Regions from separate parts of the Marivibrio sp. genome, predicted to be linked through region 1. Evidence: predicted binding sites of a transcription regulator. Region 1 holds the regulator's gene; the other holds the start of a gene.

What was found. The regulator LexA, encoded in region 1, represses DNA repair genes until DNA is damaged. The targets are predictions, from matches to a motif close to ATGTTCTANTTTGGTTC.
Region 2: the regulator LexA is predicted to act here: its motif matches at 2,776-2,792, upstream of RIB45_RS03535 (PA0069 family radical SAM protein).

Annotation. Positions count from the first base shown of each region.
Region 1 covers NZ_JAVJQE010000013.1:18,760-33,600, forward strand. The annotation lists gene RIB45_RS12075 (ComEC/Rec2 family competence protein) at 1-1,350, shown strand, start outside; gene lexA (transcriptional repressor LexA) at 1,411-2,106, opposite strand; gene RIB45_RS12085 (molybdopterin molybdotransferase MoeA) at 2,293-3,510, opposite strand; gene moaC (cyclic pyranopterin monophosphate synthase MoaC) at 3,507-4,037, opposite strand; gene trpC (indole-3-glycerol phosphate synthase TrpC) at 4,034-4,837, opposite strand; gene trpD (anthranilate phosphoribosyltransferase) at 4,893-5,924, opposite strand; gene RIB45_RS12105 (divergent polysaccharide deacetylase family protein) at 6,097-7,353, shown strand; gene RIB45_RS12110 (peptidylprolyl isomerase) at 7,465-9,357, opposite strand; gene tpiA (triose-phosphate isomerase) at 9,527-10,288, shown strand; gene secG (preprotein translocase subunit SecG) at 10,414-10,758, shown strand; gene pyrG (CTP synthase) at 10,859-12,499, shown strand; gene kdsA (3-deoxy-8-phosphooctulonate synthase) at 12,531-13,376, shown strand; gene RIB45_RS12135 (DsbA family oxidoreductase) at 13,466-14,137, opposite strand; gene RIB45_RS12140 (diguanylate cyclase domain-containing protein) at 14,175-14,841, opposite strand, start outside.
Region 2 covers NZ_JAVJQE010000005.1:268,201-283,041, forward strand. The annotation lists gene gpmI (2,3-bisphosphoglycerate-independent phosphoglycerate mutase) at 1-809, opposite strand, end outside; gene RIB45_RS03530 (eS19 family ribosomal protein) at 1,039-1,590, shown strand; gene RIB45_RS03535 (PA0069 family radical SAM protein) at 1,602-2,741, opposite strand; gene moaB (molybdenum cofactor biosynthesis protein B) at 2,975-3,502, opposite strand; gene RIB45_RS03545 (transglycosylase SLT domain-containing protein) at 3,567-5,459, opposite strand; gene RIB45_RS03550 (uracil-DNA glycosylase) at 5,666-6,589, opposite strand; gene RIB45_RS03555 (electron transfer flavoprotein-ubiquinone oxidoreductase) at 6,783-8,441, shown strand; gene RIB45_RS03560 (tetratricopeptide repeat protein) at 8,624-10,570, shown strand; gene RIB45_RS03565 (4-(cytidine 5'-diphospho)-2-C-methyl-D-erythritol kinase) at 10,609-11,532, shown strand; gene RIB45_RS03570 ((2Fe-2S) ferredoxin domain-containing protein) at 11,529-11,873, shown strand; tRNA gene RIB45_RS03575 (tRNA-Gln) at 11,955-12,029, shown strand; gene RIB45_RS03580 (ATP-binding protein) at 12,074-14,191, opposite strand; gene RIB45_RS03585 (GNAT family N-acetyltransferase) at 14,477-14,841, shown strand, end outside.

The sequences.
Region 1 (14,841 bases):
CTGTTGGCCATCTCGGGGCTGCACATCGGGATGGTCGCGGGAATCGTCTTCGTGGCGCTGCGCATGGCGCTGGCCTCTTCGGAGCGGCTCGCGCTCGGCTACCCGATCAAGAAGTGGGCGGCCGGCGCGGCGATCCTAACCGCCTTCGTCTATCTGCTGCTGGCGGGTGCGACAACGCCGACCCAACGCGCCTTTCTGATGACGGGGCTGGCGCTCGCCGCGGTGATGCTGGACCGCAAGGCGATCTCGCTGCGGCTGGTCGCGATCGCGGCGGCGGTCGTGCTTTTGTGGCGCCCGCAGGCGCTGGTGGGCGCCAGCTTTCAGATGTCCTTCGCCGCCGTGGTCGCCCTCGTGGCGGTCTATGAGAGTTGGCGGCCCTACGCCCGACGGGAAGGCGCGCGGGAGGTCGACGGCTGGGCGCGGGCGCTTCGCAAGATGTGGCTCGGCTTGCTGCTGATCGGGGCGACGACCCTGATCGCCGGCGCCGCCACCGCGCCCTTCGCGTGGGCGCATTTCGGCCGGGTGGCGAATTACGGGCTGCTCGGCAATCTGGCGGCGGTGCCGATCATGGGCTGGGTGGTCATGCCGGCCGCGATCCTGGGGGTGCTGCTGACCCCGCTCCGTCTTGAACAGTGGCCGTTGTACGTGATGGGGGTCGGCGTCGACGCCATCCTCGCCGTCGCGCACTGGGTGGCCGCCTTGCCGGGCGCGGCCATTCAAGTGGCGGCGGCCCCGGATTGGGCGGCGGTTCTAATTACGGGCGGCTGCCTGTGGGCCGCGATTTGGCGCGGGCGTTGGCGCTATTGGGGCGCGCTGCCGGCGGCGCTGGGGCTGACCTTGCCCTTGACGACGGCGCAGCCCCAGATCGTCGTCTCAGAAACCGGGCGTCTCGCCGCCGCCGCCGGCCCCGAGGGCGGGCTTTGGCTGTCGCATCCAAGACGCGAGAGCTTCGCCGCCGGCGTCTGGTCGGAGCGCACCGGACGGCCGATCGCCGGCGGCTGGGACGATCTGATCGCCAGGACCGGCGGCGGCGCCGGCGCGCCGATCGCGTGCGGCCCCTTGGGATGCGTCTACCGCGCCGAGGGGCGCACGGTCGCCTGGTCGCACGATCCGCGGACCTTATCGGAAGATTGCCGCAGCGCGGACGTCGTCGTCGCCACGATCACGCCGCCGCCGGCGCTGCTAAACGGGGCGTGCGCGGGCCGGCTCGTGCTCGGCCCCGCCGACCGGGCGCGGGACGGGACGATCGCGATCCGCCTCGAGCGCGACGGACCGCTCGCGCTGCGCACGGTGCGCCACGCGCGCGGCGATCGGCCCTGGACGCGCGGCCGTGACGGGCGGCCCGAATAGAAAGAGGGGCGAGGCGAAAACGCAGCGAGGCGAACGCAGGTCGAGGGAAGGGGACGGGCCTCAGTACTTGCGCAAGAGCCCGACGAGCCGCCCCTGAACGTTAACCTGATCGGGGGCGTAGCGTCGCGCCTGATAGGCCGCGTTGGCCGGTTGCAGCTCGATCTCATCGCCGGCGCGCCGATAGGTTTTGAGGGTGACTTCCGCGCCCTCCACCAACGCCACGACGATATCGCCGTTGTCCGCGGTCTCGGCTCGTTCGATGACCACCGTGTCGCCGTCGAGAATGCCGGCCTCCATCATGGAATCGCCGTCGACCTCCAGCGCGTAATGGTCGCCCTTGCCAAGCAGGGTGGCCGGCACCTCGACCATCATGGAGTGGTCGCGCAGCGCCTCAATCGGCGTGCCGGCGGCGATCCGCCCGTAGAGCGAGAGCTGCACCGAATTGCCGCCGCCCCGCATCATCGATTTGCGCGTGCCGACCTCCTTGGCGCGCAGCATGTCGACGCGGCGGTTGCGCACGGGCAGATTTTCCGCGCCGGTATTCTCCGGCAGACGAACGACCTCCAGCGCCCGGGCGCGATTCGGCAGACGGCGCAGGAAGCCGCGCTCTTCGAGCCCCGTGATCAGGCGATGGATGCCCGACTTGGACTTGAGGCCGAGCGCCTCCTTCATCTCCTCGAACGAGGGGGAGACGCCCGCCTCATTCAGCCGCTCATGGATGAACATCAGCAAATCATACTGCTTGCGGGTCAGCATGGCCTCGACACTCCTTCGGTTCCTACGGCGCGGGCGCTGGTCGTCCTGGCGGCCGCCGCGCGCCGGTTCGGGATGAAACCCGAACATATATAAAACATCATCGTTCTATAAGTGTTCACGAATGGTTGTCAAGCGACGGCCCGCGCGAGCCGGCGCAGGCAGGCGGGCCGGCTTCAGGGCTCGACGTCAGAAATCGTCCGGAAATCGAATGATTTCAACGAGATCGCCGACCTTCGCCGCGGGCGCTTGGGGCGCGCGGACGATCAGGCATTCCGCCGCGGCGAGGCGGGAAAGCATCGAGCTGTCTTGTCGCGAAAATGCGAACACGGCGGGATTTCCAGCCGAATCGCGCTCGAACCGCGCGCGCAGATAGTCCTGCCGCCGGTCGTTTTCGGGCAACGCCTCGCCGAGTCGCACAGGCTCCGTGGCGGGTCCTTGCGCGCCGGCCTCGTCGCCCGCCAACGCCATAAGCGCCGGGCGCACGAAGATCAGAAAGCAGACCAGGGTCGAAACCGGATTGCCCGGCAGCCCGATCATCGGCGTCGCCCCCAGGCGCCCGAACATCAGCGGCTTGCCGGGCCGCATGGCGATCTTCCAGAAGTCGAGGTCGAGCCCGCTTTCTCCTAGCACCTCCGCCACCAGATCGTGGTCGCCGACCGAGGCGCCGCCGGTGGTCACCAGCAGATCGGCGCCGACCGCGCCGGCGGCGAGGCGGGAGAGGCTGTCGCGGTCGTCTTCCGCGACGCCAAGAAGGATCGGCTCCCCGCCCGCGGCGGCGACGGCGGCGGCCAGCGCCGGGCCGTTGGAGCTGACGATCTGGTTCGGGCCGACGGGATCGCCAGGCATCGCGATCTCGTCGCCGGTCGCCAGGATCGCGACGCGCGGCTTGCGCACGACGCTGAGCCACGGCCGGTTCATCGCCGCCGCCATCCCGACGTCGCGCGCGGTCAACCGGCGCCCCGCCGTCAACAGCACGTCGCCTTGAGCGAAGTCGAGGCCCGCCTTGCGCACCCACTTGCCGAGGCTCGCCGCCTCGGCGAAGCGCACCGAGGCGCCGTCCGCGCTGCGCTCGGCGTCTTCCTGAATGATGACGCTGTCCGCGCCCTGGGGCAGCGGCGCGCCGGTGAAGATGCGTACGCACTCGCCCGCGGCCAACGGCCGCTCGTGGGACGCCCCGGCCGGAACCTCTCCCGCGATAGAAAGCGTCGCGCCGGCCTCGGCGGCGTCGGCGGCCCGCAGCGCATATCCGTCCATCGCCGAGACGTCCCGCGGCGGCTGGGTCCGGCGCGCCGCCAGATCTTCCGCCAGCACGCGGCCCAACGCCTGGGGCAGGGCGATCTGCTCCGCCGGCAGCCGCCGAAGGTCCTTTAGAATGCGGGCGCGCGCCTCCTCGACCGAGATCATGACGCCGCGCCGCCCTCCGCCGGGCCTCTTTCGGCGGCGTCCCCTGCAGCCGCGCGATACTCTCCCGACTTCCCGCCGGCCTTGTGCAGCAGGCGAATGTCGGTGATGCGCATCGCCTTATCGACCGCTTTCGCCATATCGTAGACGGTCAGCGCCGCGACGGAGACGGCCGTCAGCGCCTCCATCTCAACGCCCGTGCGCCCGGTGACCTTGCAGGTGGCGACGATGTCGACGGCCGGAGCGTCCCCGGCGAGGCGGAGCTCCACCGTCACCGAGCTCAGCGCCAACGGATGGCACAGCGGGATGAGCTCCGGCGTCTTCTTGGCGCCCATGACGCCGGCCAGTTGCGCGACCGACAGCACATCGCCCTTCTTCAGGCCGCCTTGGCGGATCAGGGCGGCCGTCTCAGCGGCCATCTCGACCCGGCCGCCGGCGGTGGCGGTGCGGGCCGTCTCCTCTTTGGGCGAGACGTCGACCATGACGGCGTTGCCCTCGGCGTCGAAGTGGGTCAACCGGTCGCCGGTCATGCAGCCTCCTCTCGGCTTAGAATCGCGCGCGTGGCCGCGGCGACGTCGTCCTGGCGCATCAGACTCTCGCCGATCAGGAAGCACTGGGCGCCGCACTCGGCCATCCGCTTCAGGTCGGCGGGCGCGTAAAGGCCCGATTCCGCAACGGCCGTGCGCTCCGGTCCGATTTGCGGAATCAGCGCGGCGCCCGTCTCAAGAGAAACCTCCAAGGTCTTGAGATTTCGATTGTTTACGCCAATGAGAGGCGAGGCGAGGCGAAGCGCGCGGGAGAGCTCGTCGGCGTCATGCACTTCGACCAGCACGTCCATGCCGAGTTCGACGGCCGTATCCTCCAACTCCGCCGCCTGGTCGTCCGACAGCGCCGCCATGATCAGCAGCACCGCGTCGGCGCCCAGCGCCCGGCTTTCGTAGATCTGATAAGGCTCCAGCATGAAGTCCTTGCGCAAGACCGGCAGCGAGACCGCGGTGCGCGCGGCCGTCAGATACTGATCCTTGCCTTGGAAATAGGGTTCGTCCGTCAGGATGGAGAGGCAAGCGGCGCCGCCTTGCGCGTAGGCGCGGGCCAGGGCGACCGGCGCGAAATCCTCCCGGATGACGCCTTTCGACGGGCTCGCCTTCTTGATCTCCGCGATCAGGCCGTACTGGCCGGCGCTTTCCTTGGCGCGAAGGGCGTCGGCGAAGCCGCGGGGGCGCGGACCCTGCGCCGCCCGCTCCATCATCGCCTCCAGCGGCGTCTCCTGCTTGCGCGCGGCGATGTGATCGCGCTTGTCGGCGCAAATTTTCTCCAGCACGTCGCTCATGCGCGGCTCCTCGGCCAACGGATAAGGGGCGGGGCGGGACGGCCCGCGCCCGGACTCAGGCGGCGGATCCCGCCAACTCGATCAGCTTCGCAAGCGCGGCTTCGGCGCGGCCTTCGTCGATCGCCGCGGCGGCCTGTCCGGCGCCGGCCGTCAGATCGTCGGCCTTGCCTGCGACGACCAACGCGGCCGCGGCGTTCAACAGCACGACGTCGCGGAACGGGCTCGCCTCGCCCTTCAGCAAGGCTCGGATCGCCTGGGCGTTCTCCGCCGCCGTGCCGCCCAGCAGGGCGCTCAACCCGGCGCGCGGCAGGCCGGCGTCCTCCGGCGAGACCTCGAAGCGGCTCACCTGGCCGTTCTTGAGTTCCGCCACCTGATTGACGCCGGTCGTGCTGAGTTCGTCCAGCCCGTCGGCCCCGTGCACCACCCAGGCGCGGTCCGCGCCCAGATTGCCCAGCGTTTCGGCCAGCGGTTCGATCCATTTCTCCGCGAAGACGCCCAGCAGATAGCGCTTCACCAGCGCCGGATTGGACAGCGGGCCCAGGATGTTGAAGATCGTCCGCGTGCCGAGCTCCACCCGGGTCGGGCCGACGTTGCGCATCGCGCCGTGATGGCGCGGCGCCATCAGGAAGCCGATGCCGGCTTCGGCCATCGCGCGGGTCACCGCCTCGATCGGCGCCTCGGTGTCGAGGCCGAGCGCGGTCAGGACGTCCGCGGCGCCGGATTTCGACGAAAAGGCCCGGTTTCCGTGTTTGGCGACCGGTTGACCGCACCCGGCCACGACCAAGGCGGTCGCGGTGGAGATGTTGAAAGTGCCGACGCCGTCGCCGCCGGTGCCGACGATGTCCATCGCGCCCTCCGGCGCCGTCACGTGCAGCGCCTTGGCGCGCATTGTGCGGGCCGCGCCGGTTATCTCGGCCACAGTTTCGCCGCGGACGCGCAGCGCCATCAGCAGGCCGCCCATCTGGGACGGCGTGGCGTCGCCGGACATCATGATGTCGAAGGCGCGCTCCGCCTCCTCGGTCGACAGCGACGCGCCGTCGGCCGTCTTGGCGATCAGTTGCTTGATGTCCTTGAGATCCCCGCCCATCGCGTCTCTGGCTCCCCGGCCCGTTTCGGTCGTTCTTGGCGCCGCCTTCGCGGCGCTCGCGGTTATAGCAGGGGCGGGCGCGCCGGGAAAAGCCGCGAAGCGCCCTTTCGTGTGCGGGCGAGTCTGCTAGCCTTGGGACTGCAAGCGCCTTTTGCGAAGAGACGAGCCCCGCATGGCCAAATCCTCCGCCCGCCGTCGACCGCCGTCGCCGCGACCGCGCGCCGCCGCGGCAAGCTGGGCGGCGTCGCTTGCGGGCGTCTTCGCGCTGGGCGTGGCGCTGGGCGCGCTGGGCGGTCTGGCCTTCGGCCTCTTTGAGCGCGACGGGGGGTCGCCTGAAGGGAAAGCCGCCGTGTCCGATGCGCCGGCCCCAAGCGCGGAGGGGGAGGCGGCGTACCGCCTGCCCGTCACGGTGCGACAGTCCGAGCGGGCGCGCGACGCCTATCTCGATGCGTATGAGGAAAACCTCGCCGCCGCGCCGCCGCCGCCGGCCCTCCCTAAACCCAGTTCGCCGCAACCCAGCCTGACGCAGCCCGAGCCGCCGGCGACCGCGCCTCTGAGCGCCGATCAGCCGACCTCGGCCGCGGGCGTCGGCCGGGACCAGGAACCGAGCGCGCCGGCGTCGGAAGACGGGCCGGCGGAAAGCCTGGATGCGGGGCCGGCCGCGGACGCGCCTGCGCTGAGCGCCTCGGATCCGGCGCCGGCGCGCACATGGCTCGCCCGCGCGCAGCCCGCAAGTCTCGACCCCGCGCGGCCGATCCTGGCTGTGGTGATCGACGATGCGGGCGTCGACGTGGTGCGCAGCCGGCGGGCGGTGCGCCTGCCGGGCCCGCTGACGCTCGCCTTTCTGCCCTATGGCTACGATCTGCGCGCGATGGTGCAGACCGCGCGGGAGAACGGGCATGAGATCATGGTCCACCTGCCGATGGAGCCGACGAGCCCCGACGCGGATCCCGGCCCGGAAGCCTTGCTGACAGGCTTGAGCGGCGAGGAATTGGAGCGACGCATCGCCTGGAACTTCGGCCGCTTCGACCATTATGTCGGCGTCAACAACCATATGGGCAGCAAATTCTCGAGCGATCCGGACGGGATGCGTCGCGTCTTGCGCCGGGTGGCGGCAGAGGGGCTCTTCTTCCTCGACAGCGTCACGACGACCGAGACGCAGGGCTATCGGCTGGCCCAGGAGATGGGCGTGCCCTTCGCCGTGCGCGACGTCTTCATCGATCACAGCCTGCAGGTCGAGGCCATTCGCGGTCAGTTGGCCGAAGCGGTCGAGATCGCCAAGAGGCAGGGCTACGCCGTCGCCATCGCCCATCCGCATGACGAGACGCTGGCCGCGCTCGCCGACTGGCTGCCTCGGATCGAGGCGGAGACGGGCGTGCAGCTGGTCCCGCTCTCCGCCGTCATCCGCCGGCGCTACGGGGAGGGCTGAAGGCCGAGGCGCGCGCCGCGCAGATCGCATTCGGCCCCGCCGGCGCGCGAGCTCGACGAGAAACCGGCCGACCGGACGCCGTGCGGGCTTGCGCCATGCGAACAGGCGCAATCAGTAGACCTGATCCAACGCCCCGCGATTGATCGTGACGTCGTGGCGCCGGCGCAGCGCGGCGCCGAGCTGATCGACGATCTGAGACTGCAGGCCGGCCTGGAGCGAGCGCTCGATATTCGCGCGGAAGTCCGCGCCGGCGGCTTGTTGGGCGGGCGTCACAGCCGTGACCTCTCCAACAATGTAGCCGCCGTCTTCGCCGCCCGCCCAATCGACGCCGCCTGGCGGCAGCTCGAACAGGGCGGCGGCGAGCGCTTGCGGCAGGCGGGCCCCGTCGGCCTGGCCGTCGCGACCGAACCCCTCAATCGTCCGGGTCTCAAATGCGTCGTTCTCTACCGCCGCCTGGAGCGAGCCGAGGGAGCGCGCGCGCTCCGCCAGAGCCTGGGCTTGGGCCTCGGCGGCGGCGTCGCGCTGATCGTCGCGCCAGGCAGCCTCGACCCGGTCTTCGATCTCGGCCAAATCGGGGACGCGCGGCTCGATCACCGCATCGACGCGCAGCACGAAATAGCCGTTGTTCGCCGTCTCCTCGAGGAAGCTCGGCTCGCCGACGGGGGTGTTCCAGGCGGTCTCAAGGAAGCTGACGCCGGGCGGCAGACCCTCGACCGGCGCGCCGGAAGGCGCGCGGCCCTGACGGCTGACGGCCTCGACCGTTTCAACCTCGAGGCCGACGCGCTCGGCCGTCTCCTCCAGCGTCAACCCTTCACCGAAGGCGTCGTCTATGCGCTTGGAGAGATCGTAGACCGCGTCGATCGCCTCATCGAGGGCGAGATCGCGCCTGATTCGGTCGCGCACCGCTTCGAACGGCGTCACCTCGCCGGGCTCGACCTCCGTCACCTTGACCAGGAACCAGCCGAAGGCGCCCTGAACCGGATCGGAGACGCCGCCTTCGGGCAGGGAGAAGGCGGTTTCCGCCAGCGTCGCGTCGGGAATCTGAGCGCGTGTGAAGGTTCCCAGATCGAGATCCGCCGGCGTGACGCCGGCCACCTCTTCGGCGACGGCCTCGAAGGCCCGACCTTCCGAAAGCAGATCGGCGGCGCGCTGCGCGGTCTCCTGGTCGGGCAGCAGCAGTTGCTGCAGCGTCCGTCGCTCCGCACGCGTGTAGGTGGCGAGGCGCGATTGGTAGAGATCGCGGATTTCCGACTCCGGCACCGCGACCTCGTCCAGCAGATCCTGCGGGGCCAGATGCAGGTAGGAAAGGCGCCGGAACTCCGGCAGTTCGAAGCGCTCCTGATTGGCGTCGTAGAACGACCGAAGCTCCGCGGGCGTCGGCGCCGGGATCTCGGAGGCGGCGGGCGCGGGCACGCGAACCACGAAGGCGCTGCGCGTCGCGCCGTGATAGTCGAACAAGGCCTCGACCAGCGCCGGGTTGGCCTCTGCGCCCGCGATCGTCGCCTCCAACTGTTGGCGACGCGCGATGTCGGCGCGCACGCGCTCGACGAATTGCTGCTCGGTCAGACCCGCGGCGGCGATCGCGTTGCGGAAGACGTCGCGATCGAACTGGCCGAACTGATTGCGGAACTGCTCGCCGCCCTCGATCTCTGCGCGGACCATTGCGTCGGTTGCGGTCAGGCCGAGCTCCGCGGCTTCCGCGTCGAACAACGCGCGCGTGACAAGGTCCTGCAACGTGCGTTCCGCCAACCCCAGCTCCCGAGCGGTTTCGGGGTCGATAGACTGCATGCCCATCTGGCGCAGGTCGGTGCGGTAGGCTTCAGAGACGGCTCCCACGCCGATCTGCTGGCCGCCGACTGTCGCCGCCACGTTGCCGCCGCCGACGGTTCCGCCGCTGGCGTCGAGATAGTCCTGCAGGCCCCAGCCCGCAAAGCTTAGGATCACGATCGCGAGAACGCCCTTGGCCACCCAGGAGGCGACGCCTTTTCGCATGGACTGAAGCATGGATGATCCGCGTGTTGTTTGGCCGACGAAAACGGGCTCGAAGCGGCGCGGATCATAGAGACGGGGAGGGGGCCGGGCAACCGCAGATGGGCGGCGTTGGCGGCCCGGAGCGAGGGTGCTAAACAGACGCCGCTTTTCTGGATCGTGGCTTTAGGAGGAGACGCCCGACATGGCGCGCACGACGCTGATCGCCGGCAATTGGAAAATGAACGGCCGCCTGGAGGAGGCGCAGGCGCTGGGCCGCGCGGTCGCCGTCGGCTCGGACGCGGCGTTCGCGGCGGGCGTGGAGCTTCTGGTCTGTCCGCCGGCCGTTCTGATTCCGCCGGTCGCCGCCGCTTTAGCGGGGGCGCCGGTCAAACTCGGCGGACAAGACTGCCATGCGGCCGCCTCCGGGGCGCACACCGGCGACGTCGCGGCCGAGATGCTCGCCGACGCCGGCTGCTCCTACGTCATCGTAGGCCATTCGGAGCGCCGCGCCGATCACGGAGAGGACGACGCGGTCGTTCGCGCCAAGGCCGAGGCCGCGCACCGCGCCGGCCTGAGCGCGATCGTCTGCGTCGGCGAGACCCGCGCTGAGCGGGACGCCGGCCGGGCGCTTGAGATCATCTCCGGCCAATTGGCAGGATCTCTGCCCGACGGGGCGAGCGCTGCGAACACGGTTGTCGCTTACGAACCCGTCTGGGCCATCGGCACCGGTCTGACGGCGACCCCGGCGGACGCGCAAGACGTCCACGCCCATATTCGCGCCGAACTGAGGGCGCGGTTCGCCGGAGAGACCGCGCAGGCCATGCGGATTCTCTATGGCGGCTCCATGAAGCCTGGCAACGCGGCGGAGCTTCTCGCCCAACCCGACATCGACGGCGGCCTGATCGGCGGGGCGAGTTTGAAGGCGGAGGAATTTCTGACGATCGCCGGAGCGGCGGGCGCCTAGAGAGAGGCCAACTCCGCTCTGGAAATCCCCGGCCTTAGGCGTTACATACCCCGCGCGAGAGGTTGGCGGCCCGGACATGCCGGGGCGTCGCACCGGATCGGACACAGACGAACGGACCCGTTCTCATGGAAAACATCCTGCTGGTCATTCATCTGCTGCTGGCGATCGCGCTGGTCGCCGTCGTTCTGATGCAGCGCTCCGAAGGCGGGGCGCTGGGCATCGGCGGCGGGGGCGGCGGCGGCGGCGGCGCCGGCGGACCGGGCGGGATGTTCTCGGCGCGCGGCGCGGCCAATGCGCTGACGCGCACCACGGCGATCTTGGCCGCGGCCTTCATGGCCACGAGCCTCGGGCTTGCGATTCTGGCCGGCACGCACGCCGAGCCCGACTCGATCTTCGAATCGGAGACCGCGCCGGCGGCCGAACAGCCGCCGACGCCGGACGATGGTCCGCAGGTGCCCGTCTCGCAATAAGGCTTGAAAAGGCTGGAAATTTTTCGCGTTCGGGCGGCGGCGCGCCGACCGGCTCGGTGAGTGCTGGACAGTCGATCCGCTTTCGGTATCGTGGGGGCCCATGTCGGCCAGGTACATTTTCATCACCGGCGGCGTGGTCTCCTCGCTTGGCAAGGGTCTTGCGTCCGCCGCCCTCGGAGCGTTGCTGCAGGCGCGCGGCTACAAGGTGCGCCTGCGCAAACTGGACCCCTATCTCAACGTCGACCCGGGCACGATGAGCCCCTATCAGCACGGCGAGTGCTACGTCACCGACGACGGGGCTGAGACGGACCTGGATCTCGGCCATTACGAACGCTTCACGGGCGTGCCGGCGCGCCAGAGCGACAACGTCACGACGGGCCGCATCTATTCCGACATCATCGCCAAGGAGCGTCGCGGCGACTTCCTGGGCGGCACGGTGCAGGTCATCCCGCACGTCACCGACGCCATCCGCGATTTCGTCGTCTCCGACGTGGAGGACGAGGATTTCATCCTGTGCGAGATCGGCGGCACCGTCGGCGACATTGAGGGGCTGCCGTTCCTGGAGGCGATCCGCCAGCTCGGCAACGAATTGGGACGCGAGCGCACCTGCTACATTCACGTCACGCTGCTGCCCTTCATCGGCGCGGCGGGAGAGCTGAAGACCAAACCGACCCAGCACTCGGTCAAGGAGCTGCTCTCGGTCGGAATCCAGCCCGACATTCTGCTGTGCCGCGCCGATCGTCAGATCCCGGACGGCGAGACGCGCAAGATCGCGCTGTTCTGCAACGTGAAGGAAAGCCGGGTGATCCCGGCGCTGGACGTCGACACGATCTACGACGTGCCGAACACCTATCACGCCGAGGGACTCGACATCGAGCTGTTGCGCTATTTCAAGATGCTGCCGGAAGGCGAGGAGGAGAAGATCGACCTCGGCGTCTGGCAAAACATCACCCAGCGCATCCGCCAGCCCGAGGGCCGCGTGAAGATCGCGGTGGTCGGCAAGTACACGGTCCTGCTCGACGCCTACAAGTCACTGGCCGAAGCGCTGACCCACGGCGGCATCGCCAACAATGTTAAGGTCGAGTTGCAATGGGTCGACAGCGAGATCTTCGAGAGCGAGGATCCGACGCCCCATCTCGACGGCTGCCACGGCATTCTGGTGCCCGGCGGCTTCGGCGAGCGCGGCTCGGAAGGCAAGATCAAGGCCGTCACCTTCGCGCGGGAACGCAAGATCCCCTATTTCGGAATCTGCTTCGGCATGCAGATGGCGGTGATCGAGGCGGCGCGCAATCTGGCCGGCGTGGAGAGGGCGGGCTCCACCGAATTCGGCCCGTGCCCGGAGCCGATCGTGGGCTTGCTGACCGAATGGGTGCGCGGCAACGTGAAAGAGACGCGCGCCGAAGGCGGGGATCTGGGCGGCACGATGCGGCTTGGCGCCTATCCCTGCATGTTGCAGCCGGGCACGAAGGTGCGCGACATCTACGACGCCGACGAGATCGCCGAACGCCATCGGCATCGGTATGAAGTCAACATCGCCTACAAGGATCGGCTTGAGGCGGCCGGAATGGTGTTCTCCGGCATGTCGCCCGACGGCGTGCTGCCTGAGATCGTGGAGTTTCCCGATCATCCCTGGTTCGTCGGGGTGCAGTTCCACCCGGAGCTGAAGTCGAAACCGTTCGACCCGCATCCGCTGTTCGCGAGCTTCATCGCCGCTGCGCTGCACCAAAGCCGCCTCGTGTAAGGGCGGCGTTTCGCGCTAGACTGGATCCGTCATGACCGCGCCGCACACCGTCACGCTGAGCGATATTGCGATCGCCAACGATCGTCCCTTCGCGCTGATCGCCGGCCCCTGCCAGATGGAGAGCCGCGATCATGCGCTGATGATGAGCGAGACGCTGAAGGCGATCTGCGAACGCGTCGGCGTGCCGCTGATCTACAAGACCAGCTACGACAAGGCGAACCGGACCAGTCTTTCCGGCAAGCGGGGGGCCGGCCTGGAAGCGGCGCTTCCCGTCTTCGACGAAATCCGCAAGAGCGTCGGCCTGCCGGTGCTGACCGACGTCCACGAGATCGAGCACTGCGAGATCGTCGCCCCGCATGTCGACGTGCTGCAGATTCCAGCCTTTCTGTGCCGACAGACGGATCTGCTGGTCGCCGCCGCCCAGACCGGCAAGATCGTCAATGTGAAGAAGGGGCAGTTCCTGGCCCCGTGGGACATGAAGAACGTCGTCGACAAGCTGGAGGGCTCCGGCTGCGCCGACGTGCTGGTGACCGAACGCGGGGTCAGTTTCGGCTACAACACGCTGGTGAACGACTTCCGCGCGCTGCCCATCATGGCGGCCGAAACCGGCAAGCCGATCGTCTTCGACGCCACCCATTCGGTGCAGCAGCCGGGCGGGCAGGGGACAGCCTCGGGCGGCAAGCGGGAATTCGTGCCGGTATTGGCCCGCGCGGCCGTCTCGATCGGCGTCGCGGCGCTGTTCATGGAAGTGCACGAGGACCCCGACAACGCCCCCAGCGACGGCCCGAACATGGTGCCGCTCCACCGGCTGGAGAGCCTGCTCGAGACCCTCGTCGCCTTCGACCGCATCGCGAAGGAACGGCCGGCGACGCTGTAGGGACGGGCGCGCGGCTGGTCGGCGTTCTCTTCGGAGGCGCAAGCGACCATGCGTCGTCATCCCCGGGGCTTGGCCCGGGTATCTTGCCGTCACCCGCTCGACTGCGGCTCCGTCTCGCGCGCTTCCTGCACCGCCATGTCGAACAGCGGCAGGAAGCTTTCCGGCTCCTGCGCGCCGGAGAGCGCGTACTTTCCGTTCACGATGAAGCAGGGCACGCCGCCGATCCCCATGCGCCGAGCGTAGGCGTCTTCGGCGCGGATTTCCTCGGCGTAAGCGTCCTGGTCGAGGATCTCGGCCGCGGCGCCGAGATCGAGGCCGGCGACCTGCGCCAGTTCAAGGAGCGTCTCGCGATCGCCGATGTCGCGGTTCTCCAGGAAGTAGGCGTCGAACAGGGCCTCGACGAGGGCGTCGGCTTTCCCTTGCTCCGGCTGCTGGGCGAAGCGGATCAGGCGATGCGCCGACAGCGTGTTCGGCGTGCGTGGAATGCCCGCGAAATCAAACGGAATGCCGACTTCCTGACCGACCCGCGCGATCTGGCCGTAAAGTTCCTGAGCCCTGTCGGGACCGCCGAACTTCACGTTCAGATATGTCTGCCGGTCCATACCGCCCGCCGGCATGTCCGGGTTGAGCTGGAAGGCGCGCCAGCGAATCTTAAGGTCGAGGCCGGGGCGCAGCGCCCGTGCGGCGTCTAGCCGCTTCTTTCCGATGAAGCACCAGGGACAGATGGGATCGGAGAAGATGTCGATCTGCATACCGGTCATGTGGGCCGTCCTCCCGCGGATTTCGAGAGCCGCAGCCCTACAGCCTGCGCGCCGCCGCCCGGGCGAGCAAGCCCTCGACGTCGTCGCCCGGTTCGCGCGCCGCCACACCGGCGCTGGGCCAGACGCGCGCGACCTCCATCACCTCCTCGCTCAAATGGAACTCCGACTGATGCAGCACGCCGACGATCCGCTGCACGACGCGCTCGGCCTCGTCCGGCGGGGTCTCGGGCAGGCTCAGCGCGAAGCCGTCCGGGCCTACGCGCGCGCAGGCGTCCTCGATCCGCGTCATGCCTGCGATCCAGTCGGCCATCTGCTGCATCAGAATGCGCGCGGACTCCGCCCCGTGCGCGTCGGCGACGCCGGCCAGGTTGTCGGTCCGGATCAAGGCGACCGACAGGGAGGTCTCCCGCGCCTCGCCGGCGGCCAGCAGCCGCGCGAGATGGGCGCGAAAGAACGCGTCCGAATAGACGCCGGAAAGCTCCGCGTCGCCCGTCTCGGGACCGAGCGTCGCCTTGAACGGATCGCGCATCGTCCAGCGCAGACGCTGGCGCGCGACCAGCATGTGCAGATAGGCGGTCAACGCCTCGGCGTCCGCGCCGCCCGGCGTCGGCTCGCCCTCCGCGACGATTCCCGCGCCCGCCTGATACAGCCGCTCGCGGGCGGCGGCGTCGAGGCCGGGGCCGACCACCAAGGTCGGCAGGTTG
Region 2 (14,841 bases), on a different contig from region 1:
CGCGCGCGATCGGCGCGGAAGTTGGCCATCAACAGGCCGTCGCCGTCGGCCATGCCGGCGTAGTCGCCGATCGCGGTCGGGGTCGCGAACTCGTCGGTCTCGCCGCGCGCATAGGCGGCGGCCAGCGCCGCCAGCGCATCCTCGGCGCGCTCGCCCTCGCCCTCAGCGGCGGCGCGATAGGCTTTCTCGACGCGCTCCCAGCGCTTGTCTCGGTCCATCGCGAAATAGCGGCCCGAGACGCTGGCGATCGGCGCACGCGGCGCCGCGGCCTGAAAACTCTTCAGATAGGCCTCGGCGCTGCGCGGCGGCGTGTCGCGGCCGTCGAGGATCGCATGAACCCTGACGGGCACGCCGAGATCCACCAGCGCCTCGGCCAGCGCGGCCATATGATCCTGATGGGCGTGCACGCCGCCCGGCGACAGCAGGCCCAGGAGGTGCGCCGCGCCGCCATGCGCCTTGATCTGCTCGACGAAGTCCAGCAGGGCCGGATTGCGGGCGAGTTCGCCGCTTTCGACCGCGCGATCGATCCGCGGCAAGTCCTGCAGCACGACCCGGCCGGCGCCGATATTCATGTGGCCGACTTCGGAATTGCCCATCTGGCCGGCGGGCAGGCCGACGTGATCTTCGCTGGCGTCGAGGACGGCGTGCGGGTTGCCGGCCGTCAGGCGATCCATCACAGGCGTCGCGGCGGCGGCGATGGCGTTGTTCTCCGTCTCCTCGCGCGCGCCGTACCCGTCCAGGATGCACAGCACGGTCGGGGTCGGCCGGCGACCGGACTCGGGGCGGCGGGGATGGGGGGGCTTCGTCACCGGACACTCTTCCCTTAACTTGGTCGCGGGCGCTCGCCTGTCGCCGCCGATCTTAATTGATCGGCGATGGCGTTAGCGTATCATGCTGTACGCTCGGCGCGCGGCGCCGCCGTCGACGGCGGTTTTACAGGAGGCGCGCGCGCTAGGAAAGGCTGACGGGCGCGCCCTGATCTGGATATGGCGCGCGCCGACCGCCCCGCCAAGGGGGTCTGTGGGGAGAAGAGCGAGCGTGGCGAAGAAGGGCAAAAGCGCGGACGCGCCGAAAGCCGGCAAGCAACCGGGGAAGGCGGCGGCGACGCCCGGCGATCCGGCGATGCGCGCCCCGGCGTTGGCGTTGCGCCTTTTCGCTCAGGAGATCGAGCGCACTCTGGACGGCGCCGGCGCGGCGCTGGCGCGTCAGGATGCGGCGCACCTCGCCAGCGTCCATGCCTATACGATCCTCTTGTTCCTGACCGAATTCTCCGACGCGGGCCTCTCGGAAAAGCATTACAAGACGCTGCTGGCCGAACACGGCGTCGACAGTCCGGCCAACCTGAAGATCTATCCGATGTTGAGCCAGACGGTGCTTTTCGAGCTGTTCCAGAATCTGGGCGTCAGCCGGGAATCGATTCGCCGCCTGCTGATCCTGCTGGCGGAGCGCGGCCTGATCGACCGCGTCTCCAAAGGGCCGCCCTTCCCGGACCAACTCTGCATCTCGAAAGACGGGCGCAAGCTGATGGGCCGCATCGCCAAACGGCTTTCCAAGGACCTCGCGAAAAACAAGCCGTTCGCCTACTTGTGAGGGCGCGTCGCTTAGAACAACGCCATCTGATCGCCCGCCGTCGGGGGACGGCTGAAGCGGCTGCAATCCAGCGACAGGCTGCGCTTGTCGAGGCCGAGGCGCCGGCGGGCGAGCGCGAAACGCTGACGGATCGTCTCGGCGTAAGCGCCGGCGCCGGTCATCCGGGTCCCCCAGGCGCTGTCGTAAAGCGCCCCGCCGCGCATCGCGCGCACATGGTTTAGGACGCGCTCCTTGCGCTCCGGCGCGTGCGCCTCCAGCCACTCCTCGAACAGATCCGCGATCTCCAGCGGCAGGCGCAGCATGACGTAGCCGGCGCTCCCCGCGCCGGCCTCGGCCGCCGCCTTCAGGATCGCCTCGCTCTCATGGCAGGTGAGGCCCGGGATGATCGGGGCGACGAGCGTCGCCGTCGGCACCCCCGCCGCCGCAAGGCCCCGGATCGCCTCCAGCCGCCGCGCGGGCGTCGAGGCGCGCGGCTCCATCGCATTCGCCAGGCGGCGATCCAGCGTCGTCACCGACAGCGTCGCATGGACCAAATTCTTCTCCGCCATCGGCGCCAGGATGTCGAGATCGCGCAGGATCAGCGCCGACTTGGTGACGATCGTGACCGGGTGGTTGAAGGCGGCCAGCACCTCCAGAATGCGCCGCATGGCCAGCGTCTCCCGCTCCGCCGGCTGATAGGGGTCGGTGTTCGTCCCGATCGCGATCGGCGCGGGCTTGTAGCTTTTCTTCGACAACTCCTTCGCCAGCAGATCCGGCGCGCCCGGTTTCCAGAACAGCTTGGATTCGAAATCCAGACCGGGGGAAAGGCCGTAATAGGCGTGCGTCGGGCGGGCGAAGCAGTAGACGCAGCCATGCTCGCACCCCCGATAGGGATTGATCGAGCGATCGAAGGGCACGTCCGGGCTCTGGTTGCGGGTGATGACCGTGCGCGCGGCGTCGACGCCCAGCGTCGTGCGCAGCTTGGCGGGCGGGAAATCGGGATCTTCGCCCTCACCCCAGCCGTCGTCGGCGGCGAGCGCGCCGCGCGGCTCGAAGCGCCCCGCGCGGTTGGACACGGCGCCGCGGCCCTTCACCGGCCGATCCGCCAGGACGTCGTCGGGATGGGGGCCGTAGCCGGCGTCAATAGATCCGTCGTCGAAGACCTCGCTCATGCAGGGGAGTTTAGGAACGAAGGCGGAACGCGTAAAGTTCTTTTTTCGTTCCGATCGAGTGAAGAGGCCGCCGAAACGCGGTCGATCGCGCCCGTTTCGGCGTCCCGCTCCGTCGGAACAGAGGGAAGGCCGTCGTCAAGTCAGTCCATGCAGTAGGATGATCCGCACGCCGCACGGCTCACGCCTCGTCGGCCGGGATGACGGGCCTCGTCGCGAGCCGAGGAGCCGACCGCCTACGTCTCCTTCAAGCGCGGCATCAGCTCCACGAAGTTGCAGGGCCGATGGCGGAAGTCGAGCTGGGCGCGCAGGATCTCGTCCCATCCGTCCTTGCAGGCGCCGGTGGAGCCGGGCAGCGCGAAGAGGTATGTGCCGTTCGCCAGCACCGCCATCGCGCGGCTCTGGATCGTCGAGGTTCCGATTTTCGCGGCCGAAATCCAGCGGAAATACTCGCCGAAGCCGGGGATCTCCTTCTCGGCGACGCGGGCGAACGCCTCCGGCGTCACGTCGCGGCCGGTCAGGCCGGTCCCGCCCGTGGTGACGACGCAATCGATCTTCGGGTCGGCGATCCAGTCCTTCAGCTTGGCCTCGATCGCGTCCGCGTCGTCCTTCACGATCGCGCGGTCGGCCAGATGGTGGCCGTCTTCCTCCAGACGCCGGACCAGCGTCTCGCCGGACCGGTCGCTGGCCATGTCGCGGGTGTCGGAGACGGTCAAAACCGCGATGTTCACGGGCTTGAAGGGCAGGCTTTCGTCGATCGCCATGGGCGTTCGGGCTCCGGCAAGGGCTTGAGGACCGACGCCGGCCGCGGCGGGCGGCGGGCGGCGCCTACTCGACAGCCGCGATCGGCTGCTCCGCGATCTCCGTCGCGTCCAACCCCATATAGATCGGCCAGGCGCCGGCGATCAAGGCGTCCAGCGTCGGCGTGGCCTGGCCCATGCGGTGGCGGTAGATCCAGAGATTCGCCATCACATGCTCGACATAGTCCCGCGTCTCGCGCGAGGGCAGGCTTTCGATGAATAGCAGCGGATCGTCGACATACTCGATCTTGTCGCGCCACTTGTTAAGGTTCCCCGGGCCGCCGTTATAGGCGGCGGCCGCGTAGAACAGGTTCCCGGCGATGTCCGGCTGGTCCAGCAGCATGGCGATGTAGCGCTGGCCGAGGGAGAGATTGAGCGCCGGCTCGAACAGCTCCGCGCGTTTGGCGCCGCGATAGCGCTCGCCCGCGATCCACCCGGCGGTCGCCGGCATCAGCTGCATCAGCCCGCGCGCGCCCGCATAGGAGACGGCCCGCGCGCGGAACCGGCTTTCCTGGCGCACGAAGGCGTAGACCAGCGCCCGGTCGATCCGGAAGCCGTCCTGCGGGCGCCAGCCCGGCAGCGGGTAGAGCGCCGCGTCGAGCCGCAGCCCTTCTCGGCGCACCAGATCGCGTCCCACCCGATAGGCGAGGTCGGCGAGCCCGGCGGCGTCGGCGAACGCCAGCAGCGTCTCCGCCATCGCCGGCGGCAGCGCGTCCACGAAGCGGCGCAGTTCGGCGTCGGCGCGCTCGCTCTCCCCGACCTCGATCAGGGCGACGGCGCGCCGCGCCGCCGGAATCTGCATCAGCACGGCCACTTCGTCCGCGCTCAAGGCCGGCAGGGAAAAGTCCAGCGCCGGCGCCTGCCCCAGCGCCCGCGTCGCCAGCAGGCCGTAAAAGCTGCGCGGGGTTTCTGCGGCGCGCTTCAGCATCGCGTTCATCTGCTGCGGCCGGCCGCCGACCAGCGCCGCGCGCGCCGCCCAGTAGGCGCCGGCTGCGCGGCGCCAGGCGTCCGCCGTGCGGGCGGCGGAAAGCGCGGCGAAATGGGCGTAGGCGGTCTCGAACGCGCCGGCCCGGAAGGCGGCCAGACCGCCCCACCAATGCGCCCGCGCCGCCTCGTCCCCGCCGCGGCGCGCGGCTTCGGCGGCGACGTCCATCGCCTCGGCGTCCTTGTGGTAGCGATAATAGCCGCGCGCGATCACCCCCAGGCTCTGAGCGTAGGCCAGCGGCGTGAACAGCCGCTGATGCGCGTCCTGTCGCAGATGCTCCAGCGAATGCGTGACCGAGCCGCGCTGCACCCAGCGGACGATCTGGCGCTGAACGCTGCGGATCTGACCGCGCTCCCACCGGGTCTTTCCGGCGTAGGGGTCGGGCGCGCGCTCGACCAGCCGATCTCCCTCGCCCTCCAGGGACGCTTCGCCGCTCAGCTTTTCAATTCCGGGCAGCGCGACCGAGCGCGGCTCCTGAGGCCATTTGTAGTTCGCCGGTCGGCGCTTAAGCGCCAGGCGATAGATGCGCTGGGCGCCGGGATGGTCCGCGTATTCGGCCATCCACCCCTTGAGCTCCAGATAGCTGGAGCGCCAGGCGGTCGGGTGCATGTAGCGTTGAAACAGCACGTGGCCCAGCAGCAGGTCCGACTCGAGCTGCGCCATCTCGCGGTCGGCGGACTGCATCGCCCCCTCGCGCTGGAGCGCGAAGATTCGGGCGTAGCGCGCGGCGTCGGCCTCGCTCAGGACGCGCGGCAACGCGGCGTGATCGACGCTGGGCGCCTCCACCGCGCGACGAATGTCGAGGGCGGCGCTCTCCGGCGCCGGCGTTTCGGCGGCGGCGAAGCCGGCCGCCAGGCCGAGCGCCAGAGCGCCTGCGGCCGCGGCGCGGCTGAAACGCTCGAACGGCCCCCAGAATCGGGCGGAGCTGTCGGCCATCAAGGGTCGCCCTCCCGAAGCGACGACGGGGCGCTTAATCGGTCTCTCCCGACCGGCTTCCGGCCGGTTCGGCCGGAGAGCGCGCGCACGAAAACACCCACGCTAGATAAGGGAAGGCGCCACAATCGGCAACCTACTTGTCGCTAAGCCGTTGATTTGCGGCGATTCAGAGTTTTTGAATTCGCCAAACTTTTGACGAACTCGCCTTATTTCGGCGACTCCAGCCCGAGGTCCCGCATCCGCCGCTGCAGGGCCAGCAAATCGCGCCAGACGAAACGCTTCATCGCCGGATTGCGCAGTAGATAGGCGGGATGGAAGGTCGCTAGCGCCGGCAGGGCGCCCAGATCGCCGCCGGCCGGGTAATCGAACCATTTGCCGCGAAGCTTGGTGACGCCCTGCTCGGTCCCGAGCAGCGACTTGGCCGATTTGCCGCCGATCAGCAGGATCACCTTGGGCGCGACCAATTGGATGTGACGCTCGACGAAGGGGCGGCAGGCCGCAACCTCGGCGTCGGTCGGCGTGCGGTTCCCGGGGGGGCGCCAATAGAGCACGTTGGTGATGTGCACCCGCGTGCGGTCCAGGTCGACGGCGCTCAACATCCGATCCAAAAGCTGTCCCGAAACGCCGACGAACGGCTTTCCCTGACGATCTTCGTCCGCGCCGGGCGCTTCGCCGATCAGCATGACGTCGGCGTCGGGCGCGCCGTCGGCGAAAACGAGGTTGGTCGCCGTCAGCTTCAGCGGGCAGCCGTCGAACGCCTCCAACGCCGCACGCAAGCCGTCCAGGGACGTGCAGGCGGCGGCGGCGGCGCGCCCTTTCTCCGCCGCCTCGGCGGCGCCCAGGGGCGCGTCGTCCGGCAGAGCGCGCGGGCTCGCCTGAGCCGGTCGCGGGGCGACGTCGCCGCCAGGGGAGGGCTGGGGACCCGGCGAGCGGGCGTCGGCGCTATGGGGGGCGCGGGCCGCCGGCCGGGCGCGGCGTTCGGCCTTGCGGCGTTCGCTCTCTGCGAACTCGGCGTAGCGATCGACGGGCGCGTCCGAGATCGCCTCGTCCGCGCCCATCGACGCCTGCCACAGCAGCGCGGCGGCGAGCGCCGCGTCGTTTTCCCGCAGGTTCTGGTCGTCGCCGGTCATTGTTCGTGGATCGAAGCCGAATAGGGTTCTCGCTCAGCGCCGACGGACGGCGCGCGTCCTCGGCTCGACCGCGAGCCTAGCACGCCGCGGCTTGGAACCGCACGCCCGATCGTCTAGAACGGGCGCGGGTTGGATCGACGGGGGGCCGCCGACGGTGAGCGCGCGGCCGCGACACAGCTGGGAAGAGCAGGTCATGAGCGAAAGCGCCGAACGCGAAAGCATGGAATACGACGTGGTGATCGTGGGCGCCGGTCCGTCCGGGCTGGCGACGGCGATCCGCCTGAAGCAGTTGGAGGCCGAGCAGGGCCGTGAGATCGCGGTCTGCGTGCTGGAGAAAGCGGGCGAAGTCGGCGCTCACATCCTCTCGGGCGCGGTGCTGGAGCCGAGAGCGCTGTTCGAACTGCTGCCCAATGCGATCGCCGACGGCGCGCCGCTGGATACGCCCGCGAAAGACGATGAGTTTCTCTACCTGACGGAAAAGGGGTCGATGAAGCTGCCGACCCCGCCGCAGATGAACAATCACGGCAACTACATCATCTCGCTGGGCGCGCTCTGCCGGTGGCTGGGCGAGCAGGCGGAGGCGCTCGGCGTCGAGATCTATCCGGGCTTCGCGGCGGCCGAAATCCTCTACCACGAGGACGGCTCGGTGAAGGGCGTCGCCACCGGCGACATGGGCGTCACCAAGGACGGCGAAAAGGGCCCGATGTACCAGCCGGGCATGGAGCTGCACGCCGCCCAGACGGTCTTCGCGGAAGGCTGCCGCGGCCATCTCGGCAAGGAGCTGATGACGCGCTTCGAGCTGCGCAAGCCGGGCGAGTTCCAGACCTACGGCATCGGCATGAAGGAGCTGTGGGAGGTTGAGCCGGAGAAGTCCAAGCCCGGCCATATCGTCCACACCTGCGGTTGGCCGATGGACAGCAAGACCTACGGCGGTTCGTTCCTCTATCATCTGGACGGCAATCTGGTCTCGGTCGGCTACGTCATCGGGCTGGATTACGAGAATCCGCACCTCTACCCCTATATGGAGTTCCAGCGCTTCAAGCATCACCCGGAGATCGCCAAGGTGCTTGAGGGCGGTCGGCGGATCTCCTACGGCGCGCGCGCGCTGAACGAGGGCGGCTGGCAGTCGATCCCCAAGCTGACCTTCCCGGGCGGTCTGATGGTCGGCTGCGAGGCGGGCTTCCTCAATGTGCCGAAGATCAAGGGCACGCACACCGCCATGAAGTCCGGCATGATCGCGGCCGAACAGCTCTACGCGGCCCTGAAGCCGGCCGAGGAGGGGGCGGAGGCCCCGCGCGAGATCGCCGCCTTCGAGCAGGCGATGCAGAAGAGCTGGGTGTGGGACGAACTCTACAAGGTCCGCAACGTGCGCCCCGCCTTCAAGTGGGGGCTGTTCGCGGCGATCGCCTATTCGGCGCTCGACACGGTCATCCTGCGCGGGCGCGCGCCCTGGACGCTCAAGCATCACGGGCCGGACCACGCGGTCCTGAAGCCCGCCGACCAGTGCAAGAAGATCGAGTATCCGAAGCCGGACGGCGTGCTCAGCTTCGACCGGCTGACCAACGTCAGCTTCACCAACACGAACCACGAAGAGGATCAGCCCTGCCATCTGACCCTCAAAGATGCGTCGGTCCCGATTCAGCATAACCTGCCGAAATTCGCGGAGCCGGCGCAGCGCTACTGCCCCGCCGGCGTCTACGAGGTGGTTGAGGACGACGACGGCGAGCCCAAGTTCCAGATCAACGCGCAGAACTGCATCCACTGCAAGACCTGCGACATCAAGGACCCGTCGCAAAACATCCACTGGGTCAGCCCGCAGGGCGGCGAGGGGCCGGTTTACGCGAATATGTGATCGCGTGATCCCCTGATCGCCCGCCTGAAGGGCGGATGCGCGCGTTGTGAGCGTGCATGTCGATCTGCGACCCTCCGCCCTTTCTCCCGGCGGCTGCGTTGCTATATGCTCTGGGGCGAATGGACGACGTTCGGGCGCGGGGGGCGGCGCGGGCGTCTGGCTCTGGCGGGAATCGAGGCGGCATGGCGGAGCGTGGAAACCGGGTGACCCGGGCGACGGGGCTGCGGCGCGGGCTGACAGGGGCGGCGGCGCTGCTGGCGCTCGGCGCCTGCGCGCACGCGTCGGACACGGCGTCCAACGCCGGCGTCGCGCCGGTTCAGGCGGCCGCCGGGGCCGCGGTTGACCGGCCGATTGAGACGGTGGAGACCGCCGACGGCGGGGCCGTCACCTTCCGCATCGCGGTCGCTGAAGCGGCGGAGGGCGCGCTCGACGGGCCGGCGGCGGCGCTGGCCGGCGACGGGGGCGGCTTCGGCGCTTATCTCGCCGGGCGCCACGCCGAGAACGAGAGCGACTACGAGGCGGCGGCGACCCTGCTCGATCAGGTCCTGGCGGAGCAGCCGGACGACGATCGCCTGGTGCGGCGCGCCTTTATCGCCAACATCAACGCCGGACGGTTCGAGCGCGCCCATGACCTCGCGCAGAAGATCGACGCGCGCAGCCCGATCGGCATGGGGCTGGCGACGCTGACCCGCTCGGCCCACGCGCTGAAGACCGGCGACTACGAGACCGCCGCCGAGGAGGCCGACGCGGCCGAGCGCACCAGCCTCGCACGCTTCGCCGCGCCGCTGTTCGCCGCGTGGGCGCTGGCCGGCGCCGGTCAGACCGACTCCGCGCTCGCCGCCCTGGAGGAGATCGACGGTGACGGCGGCTGGGGTCAGTTGGTGACGCTGCATCGCGGTCTGATCGAAAAGCGCGCCGGGCGCCTCGACGCCGCGCTGGAGACCTTCGCGCCGCCGCCGCTCGACGATGCGAGCGACGGCGGCGAAGGGGCTGAGGGGTCGGACGGCGCGCTCGATCCGGTGGTGCAGATGCCGGTGCGCATGCTGCGCGCCTACGCCCGGGTGCGGCTGGAGGCCGGCCAGCCGAGCGACGCGGTGCTGGGCATGCTGCGCGCCTATGACGCGGCCAATCCCGAGATCACCGTGGTCGAGGGCGACATCCGGTCGCTCGAGGCCGACGGCGCGCTCGACGCGCTGGTGGTCGATCCGCCGGCGGGCGTGGCGGAGGGGCTCTATCATCTGGCCTCCGGCGTGCGCCGACAGGCGGATTCGATCGCGCTGGCCTATGGCCGGCTCGCCACCTTCCTCGACCCGCAGATGGCGCTGTCGCGCCTGCTGGTCGCAGAGGTGCTGGAGGCGCGCAGCCGCCATCGCGAGGCGATCGAAGAGCTGCGGCTGATTCCTGCGGACTCCGACTACGGCTGGTCGGCGCGCCTTGCGACGGCCGACAATCTGATCGCCTTGGAGCGCGATGCGGAGGCGGTCGAGCACCTGGACGAGATGGCCGCCGAGCGCCCGGAAGACATCGAGGCGCTAATGAAGATGGGCTATCTGATGCGTCTGCGCGAGCGCTTCGAGGAGGGCGTCGAGGTTTATTCCCGCGCGCTGGATCGGATCGAGACGGTCGAGGACCGTCACTGGCTGGTCTATTACTATTACGGGATCACGCTGGAGCGCACCGACCGCTGGCCGCGCGCCGAGGAAGCGTTTCTGACCGCCCTCGACCTCAAACCGGGCGATCCCTATGTGCTGAACTATCTGGGCTACAGCTGGGTCGACAAGGGCATGAATATCGAGCGCGCCGAAGCGATGATCCGCGAGGCGGTGGAGCAGCGCCAGAACGACGGCTACATCGTCGACAGCCTGGGCTGGGTCTATTACAAGCTCGGCCGCTATGAACAGGCGGTGCGTCATCTTGAGCGCGCGGTTCAGCTGCGCCCGCAGGACCCGGTGATCAACGACCATCTGGGCGACGCCTATTGGAAGGTCGGCCGCAAGCTTGAAGCGCGCTTCCAATGGGAGCGCGTGCGCACGCTCGACGCGGACGACGACCTCCTGGAGCAGATCGACGTCAAGCTCGAAGGCGGCCTCGCCGCGCTTGAGGGCGAGACGGAAACCGCCGGCCAGTGACGTCCGACCCAGGTTTGGCGGTGGAGCGCGCGTCAGGCATGAACGACCCCGCCACGCCCGGCCCCTCCGTGACGCCTCTCGGCCTCCGACGCAGCGCGCCTGCGAAGATCAATCTCTCGCTCAAAATTCTGGGGCGGCGCGACGACGGCTATCATCTGCTGGACAGTCTGGTCGCCTTCGCCGACATCGGCGATCGCGTATCCGCGGCGCCGGCCGGCGATTTGTCGCTTTGCGTGACGGGGCCGCGGGCCGGCGATCTGGCGGGACTTCCCTCCGACGACAATCTGGTGCTGCGCGCGGCGCGGGCCTTGCGCCGACTGAGCGGGGTGCGGGCGGGGGCGGCGTTGACGCTTGAGAAACACCTGCCGGCCGCCGGCGGGATCGGCGGCGGCTCCTCGGATGCCGCCGCGGCCCTGCGGGCGCTGACGACGCTGTGGAACGTCGCGCCGGATCCGGCGGCGCTGGCTGAGGCCGCCTTGACGCTTGGCGCGGACGTGCCGGTTTGTCTGGCGTGCGAGCCTGCGCGGATGGGCGGGATCGGCGAAAGGCTGACACCCGTGGGGCCGCTCGCGCCGGCGGGCGTCCTGTTGGTCAATCCCGGCGTTGCGACGCCGACCGGGACGGTCTTCCGGGCGTTGCGGGGGCGCATCTCGGCCCCGTCCGGGACGCTCGGACCCCTCGGCCCGACCGCGCGCGATCTGGCCGCGACGCTGCGCGGTCTGGGCAACGACCTGACCGATCCTGCGATCGAGACGACGCCGTCGGTCGGGTCGGTTTTGCAGGCGCTGACCGCCGAGCCTGAAAGTCTGTTCGCCGCGATGAGCGGCAGCGGCGCCACCTGCTTCGCGCTGACCGAAGACCGCGCGAGCGCCGAGGCGCTCGCCGCCCGCCTGCGCGGGACGGCGCCGGGCGCCTGGTGGATCGCCGCCGGCGCGCTGCTGACCGAGGGGGTCCCGGAATGAGCGAGGCGCGCCGTCCCGACCGCTTGCTGGTCTGCGTCAACCCGCTCAGCGGGTCGAACAAGCCGTGCTGCGGGGGCGACCGCGACTCGGAGCGCCTCGCCCGCGCCCTGGAGACGCGCATCGCGGAGCGGCGAATCGCCTGCCGGGTGGAGCGCATCCATTGCCTGAACAAATGCCGCCAGGGACCGGCCATGCGTCTCGCGCCCGGCGGCGATTTCCTGCTGGCGATGACGCAGGCGGATCTGCCCGCGCTGATCGACCGGCTGGCGCGCGAGTGCGGCGTGGCCGCCGAGGACGAGGATCGCGACGATCCCTTCGCCGGGCTTTATCCAGGCGCCTGATCCGCGCCTGTCCGGCCGCCGCCGATCTTGGCAAGCCGGCCCGGCTCGCCTATTGTCCGCCTCGACGCGGTCGGCGCGCGATGGGGCGTAGCCAAGCGGTAAGGCAGCGGTTTTTGGTACCGCCATTCGCAGGTTCGAATCCTGCCGCCCCAGCCACCGTGTCTGTCCCTGAATCAGGCGTTAACGCCGCGCCGGCGTCCTCACGCCGCGCCGGCGCCTTCCGGCGCGCGATCGACGAAGAGCGTGCGCGTCTCCGGAAAGCGCGCGGTCACCGTCGTGCCGTGGCCCAGCATGCTGTCGATCGTCAGGCTGCCGCCGTGCAGGCGCATCATCGCCTTGACGAGGGGCAGACCGAGGCCCGTGCCGGGATGTTTCTTGTTATAGGCGGCGTTCAGCTGGGTGAAGGGCTCGAGCGCGCGACGCAGCTCCTCGCGCGCCATGCCGATGCCCGTGTCCGAGACGACCAGCGCCATGCGCCCGTCCGGCTCGACACGCGCGTCGATGCGCACCTTGCCGTCGCGTTCGGTGAATTTGATCGCGTTGGAGACGAGATTGATCAGCACCTGGCGGACCAGCCGCTGATCGGCGTGCAGGCGCGGCAGGTCCTCGTCATGGGTCGCCTCCAGCGCAACCCCGCCCTGATGCGCGTTCTCCTCGGTCAGGCGTCGCACCTGATGCAGCAGCTCGACCAGGTCGACAGACTCCTCATCCAGCTCCAACCGCCCGGCCTCGATCCGCGAATGCTCCAGCAGATCGTTGATGACCGAGAGCAGATGGGCCCCCGCCTCGCGAATGGTGACGACGTACTGCTTATACCGGCCGTCCCCGCCCAGCGGGCCGAAACTCTCCTCCTCCATCACCTGGGCGAAACCGATCACGGCGTTGAGCGGCGTGCGCAACTCATGGCTCATATTGGCCAGGAAGGCGGACTTCGCGTTGTTGGCCGCCTCGGCGTCCGACTTGGCGCGGACAAGTTGCTCCATCGTCTCCTCGAGATGGCGGGTGTAGGCGTGGACGCGCCCGACTACTTGATTGTATTGGCGGGCGACCGGCTCGATCTCGGCGCCCGTCTCCACCTTGACCGGCGTCGGCAGGGCCTCCGGCTCCTGGCCGGGACGCTCCATCTCGTCGATCATGTCGATCAGCGCAGAGCTTTCCTCGTGCTCGACCATGTTGAGACCGCGCGCCTCCGCCGCCGCGCTGACGCGCAACGGCGTCACGCGGTCGATCGCCTTCAGCGCGAGGAACGAGACCGCGAAACTGTAGCCGCCGATCGCCAGCACGCCGAGCGTCTGTACGCCCAACTGCTCCGCGCGCGGCAGCGGCAGCGCGGCCGGCTCGGCCAGCACCGCCAGCAGAATCGTGCCGGCCGCGCCCGCCGCCAGATGAACCGGCACGGCCCCCACCGCATCGTCGATGCGGCAGCGCACCAGCAGATGCGACGCCCCGACCACCGCCAACCCGCCGATCCCGCCCACCGTCGCAGCGCCCCACGCCGGCAGGATGTGCGCCCCCGCCGTGACTGCGACCAATCCGCCCAAGATTCCGTTCAAAAGCGCTTCGATCCGGACCTTGCGGTAGATCGCCTGGGAAAGCAGCTGAGAGGCGATTCCGCCGAAGCAGGCGGCCAGCATGGTGTTCAGCACCACCACCGGAACCGTCCCGTCAAACGCGAGCGTCGAGCCGCCGTTGAAGCCGAACCAGCCGACCCACAGGCACACGACCCCAAGCGCCGACAGCGGCACGTTGCTGGCCTGCGGATTGCGGCCGTCGGGGCCGAACCGCCCCGCCCTCGGCCCGATCACCATCAAGAAGGCGAGCGCCGCCCACCCGCCGACCGAATGCACCACGGTCGAGCCGGCGAAGTCGACGAACCCCATCGCCTCCAGCCAGCCGGGCGGCCCGCCGTCGAGGCCGGCCCAGGCCCAGCTCCCGGCGACCGGATAGACGGCGATTGCGATGAAGACGACGGTGGCTCCGTAGGCGACGTAGCCCACCCGCTCGGCCACGGCCCCGGAAATGATGGTCGTGGCCGTGCCGCAGAACAGCGCCTGGAACAACAGCAGGGCGGCGGCCCACCCGACCTCGACTTCCGCCGGGCTCGGATCGGACAGCGACCCCTCCCCGAACATGATCCAGGCGCCGACCGCCCAGAACGCGGCCGTCGAGAGGCACAGGTCGGCCAAGTTTTTGGCGGCCACGTTGATATTGTTGCGCGCGCGGACGAGCCCCGCCTCCAACGCGCAAAAGCCGCCCTGCATCACCAGAACGAGTGCGGAGGCGACGATCAACCAAGCGGTGTCCAGCGTTTGCGGCATCAGCGTCGGTTCCTGCCAGACCGAATAACGCGACGCACGCGCGCGGGCGTTCCGTCGCTTTGACCTTTCTCCATTCCCGCAAAATCAAGACGGCGACCGCCGCCCCTTTCGGACGCCGCTTTAAGTGGACGGCCTTTGGTTGCAATTACACTAGCGGTTTTCCCAATCCCTGCAAGTGACGGGACGCACAGCACAGCCCCGCCCTCTTGACGCCGCGGACCGCGGCTGCATGCTCGCGCTGATCCGACCGAGCCCCGAAATTGATCAACAGGAGAGGCGCGCGCCATGGCCGCGAGCGATCCGAAAGGGCCGGGCGCGTGGCTCGCCGCCGTCCAGGCCGCCGCCGGCTTCAAGCCGCTGGGCGCCGCGACCCGGTCGCGGATGGCGGCCGCCGACGGCTACGACCCGTACAGCCGACGCGCCGCGAACGAGGCGCTCGGCACGCCGGCCGCCTTCTATCGCGTCATGGGCGGCGCGCCGGAGGAACTGGACGAGACGGCCTGCCTGATGCGCCTCACCTTGAAGGCGGCGGAGGCGGCAGCCGCGCTGGCGGCGTTGCGCGCCGACCTCGACGCGGATCCCGCCTTTGAGGAAAGCGCCGCCGCCTATCTGGACGGGTTCGATCCGCAGACGCACCATCTGTTCATCGC